DNA from 2 places in the Dactylosporangium darangshiense genome. Region 1 is predicted to be linked to the other one. Evidence: riboswitches for the same ligand, from Rfam matches in the RefSeq annotation. Region 1 holds a riboswitch; the other holds the start of a gene.

Region 1 (3,394 bases):
CGGCAGGGCGACGTTCACGATGGACGCGTCGAGGATCACCATGAACTGGCCGGCACACGCCAGCGCCAGCACCAGCCCGGCGCGCGTGCGCATGGGCACGTCGGCGGTGATCACGCGGCCGCCAGCAGGCGCGAGGCGATGCTCGCCAGGCGGCGGCCCTGGTAACGCGCGGCGTCCAGCGCCGCGGCGTCGGGGGCGGCGCCGGTCGGGGGGCCGGTGACGAAGGACGTGCCGTAGGGGTTGCCGCCGGCGGCGTACACGGCGGGGTCGGTGAAGCCAGGCGGGACGATCAGGGCGCCCCAGTGGTAGAAGACGTTGGACAGCGACAGGATCGTCGCCTCGCTGCCGCCGTGGCGGTTGATCGCCGACGTGAACGCGGTCACCGGCTTGTCGGCCAGGCGGCCCGCGCGCCACTGCCCGCCGGCCTGATCGATGAACTGCTTGAGCTGCGCGGCCGGCGCGCCGAAGCGGGTCGGCGTGCCGAAGGCGAACGCGTCGGCCCAGGCCAGATCCTCGACCTCGGCCTGCTCGACCGCCGCGGCGGCGTCGGCGTGGCGGCGCCACAGCGGGTTCTCGTCGATGGCGCTGTCCGGCGCCAGCTCGGCGACCCGCCGCAGCCGCACCTCGGCCCCGGCCCCGGCGGCCCCCTCGGCAACTGCGCGGGCCAGCGCATGCACGGTGCCCGTTGCGCTGTAGTAGATAACGGCGACCTTCACGGTCATGTCGGCCCCTCTGCTCGTGTAGAATTTAGTTATGCGCATAATGTTATGCGCATAACGATCCCGTCAAGGAGGGTCCGTGGACTTCGTGCGAGCCGATGCCATCAACCAGGCCATCCGCCTGTTGAGCCTGCGGCACCGGGCGCGTGCCGCCGCGCTGCTGGCACCGCTCGGGCTGCACCCCGGGCAGGAGGCGCTGCTGCTGGAACTCGCGCGGACCGGGCCGATGATCCAGGCGCAGCTTGCCGACGCCCTCGGCTGCGAGCCGCCCAGCGTGACACTCATGATCCGCAAGCTCGAGGCGTCCGGGCACGTCCGCCGGGCGCCCGCGCCGACCGACAGGCGGGCGACCGTCGTGGAGCTCACCGAGGGCGGCGCGGCGCTGGTCGAGCGGGTCAAGGAGGTTTGGTGCGCGCTGGCCGAGGAGACCGTGGCCGGCCTGGATGCATCGGTCGTGGCCGAACTGCCGGGCGCGCTCGCGATCATGACCGGCAATGTCGACGCGCGCTTTAGTTCTCGTTAAGTGTTGCTTAGATACCCCGTCGGGCGGTTTCGTGGTCGAGACCCGGCCGTTACGTTGGGTGCTAGTCCGCCGGCCGTCGTCATCCAGCCCGGGTGGCCCGGGCGGGCGCCGCCGAGTCGTTTGTCGGGCGCCGAGCTGGCGTTCGGTGCATGAGCCGGGGACCCACCGCAGCACGACCCCGGGGTGAATCCGTGACACACGGTAGGGCGCGCCTCCTTCTCGCCCGAACCCGTCAGCTAACCCGGTAGGCGGTCCGCGAAGAAGGACTCTGCCGTGTTCAACGGACGAACGGCGCTGCGCTCCGCGATCGTCGGGGCGGTGGTCGCGGCCATGGTCGCGCCCGCATGTGCCGCGCAGGCCGATCCGAGCCCCGAAGAGATCCAGGCCCAGATCGACAAGGGCAACAAACAAGTTGAGCTCGTCGTCGAGCAGTACAACAAGGTCACCGGCGACCTCGCCGCGACGCAGGCGTCGCTGACGTCGCTGGAGGCGGACCTGGTGCCGCTGCAGTCGCGGATGGACGCGGCGCACGCCGACGCCAACGCGGTCGCCGTCAGCGCCTACAAGACCGGCGGCAGCCTCGGCACGTGGTCGCTGATGCTCGGCGCCGCCGACTCCGGCAGCTTCGTGGACCGGGTCGGCACGCTGGAGCAGATCTCGCGCAGCCAGCAGGCGGACCTGGCGGCGTACGGCAAGGCGAAGGACGCCTTCGACACCGAGAAGCGCCGCCTCAACGAGGTCCTCGCCGCGCAGAGCCGGCAGAAGGCGGACCTCGAGACCCGCAAGAAGCAGATCGAGGGCGACATCGCCCGGCTCGACGAGATGCAGCGCAAGGCCGACGAGGCGGCGGCCGCCGCGGCCGCGGCGGCGAAGAAGCCGGCGCCGACGACCAACCCGGTGTCGAACCCCGGTCCGCCGCCGAAGGTCAACGGCGCGGCGGGCAAGGCCGTCAGCTACGCCTGGGCACAGCTGGGCAAGCGCTACGTCTGGGGCGCCGCCGGGCCCGACACCTTCGACTGCTCCGGGCTGACCATGATGGCGTGGAAGGCGGCCGGCGTCACGCTGCCGCACAACGCCGCCCAGCAGTACCAGAAGGTGCGCCACATCTCCCGCAGCCAGCTCCAGCCCGGGGACCTGGTGTTCTACAACGGCCTCGGGCACGTCGGCATCTACATCGGCAACAACCAGATCATCCACGCGCCGAACAGCCGCACAGTGGTCAAGGTCTCGCCGATCGATATCGACACGCTCTACGGATACGGCCGCCCTTAGGCGGTTAGGGCACGCAGCTCGGCCAGCACGTCCGTCTCGATGGCTTCGAGGGGGCGCTCCTCGCCCTCGCGGATCCAACGGGCGAACGAGATCGCGAACACGGTCATGCCGGTCTGCGCGGCCAGGTCGGCCGTGAGGTCGCCGACGCCCCGCGCACGCAGGGCGTCGGCGAGCGTCGCGCCGAGGGTGGCGAGCTTGTGTAGCTCGCGCTCCTGCAGGGCCGGGTTCCGGTCGATGATCGTCTGGCGGGTGCGCGAGTGCGGGCGCTGCTCGTCGGTGAAGAAGTCCGCGCCGGAGCGCAGCGCCGCCGCGACGATCTCGATCGGGGCGGCGTCCGGCGGTGCGGCCTGCACACCCTCCACGAACGCCTGCACGAGCCGCTCCTGGCCGTGGAAGAGGACCTCGCGCTTGTCCGTGAAGTGGCGGAAGAAGGTGCGCTCCGTCAGCCCGACCGACTGCGCGATCTCCGCCGCCGTCGTCTGCTCGAAGCCGCGGGCGGCGAACAGCGCGAGCGCGGCCCGCTGCAGCCGCTGCGGGGCTCCCGGTTCCCATCGCACCACGCGCTCCAGTGTAGTGATGGCAGCGGCTGACATTACGGGCTACGGTATGTCTGTCACTGACATCAACACTTCGAGGAGTGCACGTCATGCACGTATTCGTCACCGGGGCCTCCGGCTGGATCGGCTCCGCCGTCGTCGACGACCTGCTCGCCGCCGGCCACGAGGTCACGGGCCTGGCCCGCTCCGACGCCTCGGCCGCGGCCCTCGAGGTCAAGGGCGTCCGCGTCCGCCGCGGCGACCTCGACGACCTGGGCGGCATCCGCGCCGGCGCGGATGACGCCGAGGCCGTCATCCACCTGGCCAACAAGCACGACTTTGCC
Region 2 (3,394 bases), on a different contig from region 1:
CCGCGACGGCTGGCACGTCCGGCTGCACCGGCTCGTCACCGCCCGCGCGCTGGCCGGCGCGGAGGGCGCGTTCAGCCTGCCGTGGTCGGCGGCGGCGCTGCCCGCCACGCACGGCCCGGTCGGCTGCGGCGCGCAGAGCGGCGGGCTGAGCACCGTCATCGTCGACCTCGACCCCGACCGCGTGCGGGCCGGCGAGCTCGTCGTGCCCTTCGCCGGCACCAACGTGCTCCACCCGCGCACGGTCCTGCCCATGCTGCGCGCCGACTACCCGCCCGGCGAGCACCGCATCGCTACCGCGGTGTACCTCGGTGACGAGCCGCCGCGCATCGACGACGAAATCCTGACCGCGCTGCGCGCCGCCGTCAGTCGTCCAGGGACCTGACCCAGTCGTTGCCCGCGGCCAGCGCGTCGGCCAGCGGCGGGATGCCGGGGTGCCACTTGCGCTCCCACTCGAGGCTGTACCAGCCGTCGTAGCCGCCGCCCTCGACCGCGCGCAGGATCTCGCGCAGCGGCACGGCGCCGGCGCCCAGGAGCACCGGCGTCTTGTCGACGGCGTCCGCGTTGTCCTTCACCTGGACATGCGCGAGCCACGGGGCCAGCGCCCGCTGGGTGTCGGCGACCGCCTCGCCCGCGGCCCAGGGGTGCCGGGCGTCCCAGATCGCCCGGACCCGCGGGTCGTCGACCTGTGACAGCACCCGGCGCACGTCCTCGCCGCGCGGGTGCGAGTCGTGCGTCTCCAGCCAGATCTCGACGCCGCCGGGCAGCTGCGCCGCGGCGGAGCGCAGGCGCCCGATCGCGCGGGCGTCGCCGTGCTCGTCATCGCCGCCGGGGAAGACGCGGACCGCGCGGGCGCCGAGATCGGCGGCGAGGGCGGCCTCGGCGAGCAGGTCGGCGACGCATCGTTCATCATCGATCTTGCCGCTGGCCACCTTGACGTAGGAGGCGACACAGAGGACTTCCGCGCCCTCCAGGGTCTCCGCGGCCGCCCGACGCCCGGCCGCGGACAGGCCGACGTGGACGGGCTCGTCGGGGGCCGAGCGCAGTTCGATGCCGCGCCAACCGGTGTGCAGCGCCAGCTCCGCGACCTCCGGCAGCGGCAGGCCGGGGCAGCCGAGGGTCGAGAACGCCAGCCGGCCGGAGATCCATGGCATCGACCGAGCATAGATCGCGCCGCTCACGTTCGCGGCAAGGGGCAGAACGCCGGGCCGCCACGCGCACCCTGTCAGTTCCGCGCAGGGGCTTCACCTGCGGTTATGCAGCCGTTATGGTCATGACGTTCGCTGCGCCCAACCGTCGCCGATCAAGGTGACGGCGCGGCGGACCCGCTGAGTCGTGCTCGCACGAGCCGGGGAACCAAGCACAACTGGGGTGAATCCGAGCGGCCACGCGCCGCGAGGTAGGGCGATCCTCCCGTCCGAATCCGTCAGCTAACCCGGTAGGCGGCATCGGAAGGAGCACGCGTGCAGACCCTCGCACGGCGCCATACCTCGACCCGCGGCCCCGGACACCGACCGGCACGGCAAGGCCACCGCCCAGTCCGGTAACCCCTCCGCGCAACACCGGTCGCACCGGCACACCCTGGCACCATGCCCATAACCGTCCCCTGTGGACGGTCGTTGGCCCGTGCCCTCCTGCCGAGTTCTCAGCAAGCAAGTCGAGGTTTTCGTGAAGCACCGCCAGCAACACCGTCCGCCGGTCGTGAGGTCGCCTCATGCCGCCCGATGAGACCATGGCGCGGCGACTCGCCCGTCACCGGCAACGCTACCGCCGCGGCCGCCATTCGGCGGCCCGCCCGAGGACCGGCCTGTACACGGCCGCGGTCGTCATCGCATTCCTGGCGACCGGTTCGCTGTTCGTATCCGCGTCGCCGGGCAGCCGGCCGGACACCGTGGCGCAGGTCGACACCATGCAGCAGGGCGGCACCGGGCGGGCGGCGGACGCCGAGAACCGCGCGTCCCGCGGCGGCGCGCGCACGGGCGACCAGCCCAGCCGGCAGTCGGCGGCTTCGGCCAGCGCGCAACCGGCGCAGAGCCCGGCCACGTCCGCGCCGGCAGCGGCTTCGCCGTCGCCGACCGTCCACGATCCCGTCGGCGGGCTGACCCGGGCCGAGATGAACAACGCCATCACGATCATCCAGGTCGGGCAGCAACAGAACCTGCCGCAGCGCGCGTTCGTGGTGGCGATCGCCACCGCGTTGCAGGAGAGCCACCTGCACAACCTCGCGAACTCCAACGTTCCGGCGTCGCTCAACCTGCCCAACGAGGGCGTCGGGAGCGATCACGACTCGGTCGGCCTGTTCCAGCAGCGGCCGAACTGGGGAACCGTCGAACAGCTGATGAACCCGGCCGGGGCCGCGAGCCGCTTCTACGCGGCGCTGGTGCAGGTCTCCGGCTGGCAGCAGATGGCGATCACCGTGGCGGCGCAGACGGTGCAGGTGTCGGCGTACCCGGACGCCTACGCCAAGTGGCAGAGCCTCGCCGAGCAGGTCGTGAACGCCGTCGCGTAGGACGTGCACGCCGGCCGCGGCGCCCTGCCGGGCGCCGCGGCGCGGTGTCTCGGGTGCACAGGCGCTACCGGTGAGCCGCCTCCTCGTGCTCCTCGTGCTCCTCATCGACCCGCCGGGCCCGCACCTCGTCCGGGTTGAGGGCGAGGAACGCGTAGCCCGCCACGACACCGGCGAGCACCTGGACGATGAGGTACATCAGGGCCGTCGACCACGCGAGCAGCCCGAGCGCCGCGATACCGGCCGTCACCGCCGGGTTGAAGGCGGCCCCGGAGAGCGGACCGACGGCGATGGCGCCGGCGGCGACCGTGAAGCCGATGGCCAGACCGTAGAACGAGTTGTTCGGGTTGCTACTGCTCGTCGCGACGTTGAGCATCACGTAGACCAGCGCGAAGGTGAACAGCGCCTCGACGAGCAGCGCCGCGAGCAGGGTGCGGCCGGAGAGGTTCAGCGTCCCGACCGCTCGGGGGTTCACCGCCCAGTAGGCCAGGCGCGCGCCGAGCAGCCCCGCGACCAACTGGACGACCCAGTAGGCGACGGCGTCGGCCACGTCGACACGGCGCCGGACCAGCGCACCCATGGTGACGGCGGGGTTGTAGTGCCCACCGGAGACGTGTCCCCCGGCATACACCATGACCATGAGCATGGCGCCGATGGCCAGCGGAGCCAGCGGGCTCCCGATGAGCAGGCTCATGCCGACCGTGAACACCAGGAAGAATGTCCCGATCAGTTCGGTGACGTAGGCAGCGTACCTGTGCATGGCTCCTCCTCGTCAGCAGCCGGTCGCCGGACCACAACGAGGTTTCATGCCCGGCATCGCCGGAACTAGTCAGCATGAGGCGGCCGGCTCCGGTTCGCTCCCAGTGGTTGATCTCGTGGGTCATCCACGCC

Evidence for each region. Region 1 has a riboswitch for cyclic di-AMP ahead of ABD901_RS41700 (C40 family peptidase). Riboswitches for the same ligand answer to the same signal wherever they lie in the genome.
Region 2: another riboswitch for cyclic di-AMP. It lies ahead of ABD901_RS25895 (hypothetical protein); the one in region 1 lies ahead of ABD901_RS41700 (C40 family peptidase).

Annotation. Positions count from the first base shown of each region.
Region 1 covers NZ_BAABAT010000035.1:30,834-34,227, reverse strand. Annotated here, with positions in the region: gene ABD901_RS41715 (MFS transporter) at 1-114, opposite strand, end outside; gene wrbA (NAD(P)H:quinone oxidoreductase) at 111-722, opposite strand; gene ABD901_RS41705 (MarR family winged helix-turn-helix transcriptional regulator) at 799-1,242, shown strand; cyclic di-AMP (ydaO/yuaA leader) riboswitch at 1,361-1,508, shown strand; gene ABD901_RS41700 (C40 family peptidase) at 1,516-2,514, shown strand; gene ABD901_RS41695 (TetR family transcriptional regulator) at 2,511-3,074, opposite strand; gene ABD901_RS41690 (SDR family oxidoreductase) at 3,161-3,394, shown strand, end outside.
Region 2 covers NZ_BAABAT010000014.1:185,665-189,058, reverse strand. Annotated here, with positions in the region: gene ABD901_RS25905 (DUF2264 domain-containing protein) at 1-382, shown strand, start outside; gene ABD901_RS25900 (sugar phosphate isomerase/epimerase family protein) at 363-1,151, opposite strand; cyclic di-AMP (ydaO/yuaA leader) riboswitch at 1,314-1,457, shown strand; gene ABD901_RS25895 (hypothetical protein) at 1,712-2,506, shown strand; gene ABD901_RS25890 (MIP/aquaporin family protein) at 2,571-3,263, opposite strand; gene ABD901_RS25885 (MMPL family transporter) at 3,329-3,394, opposite strand, start outside.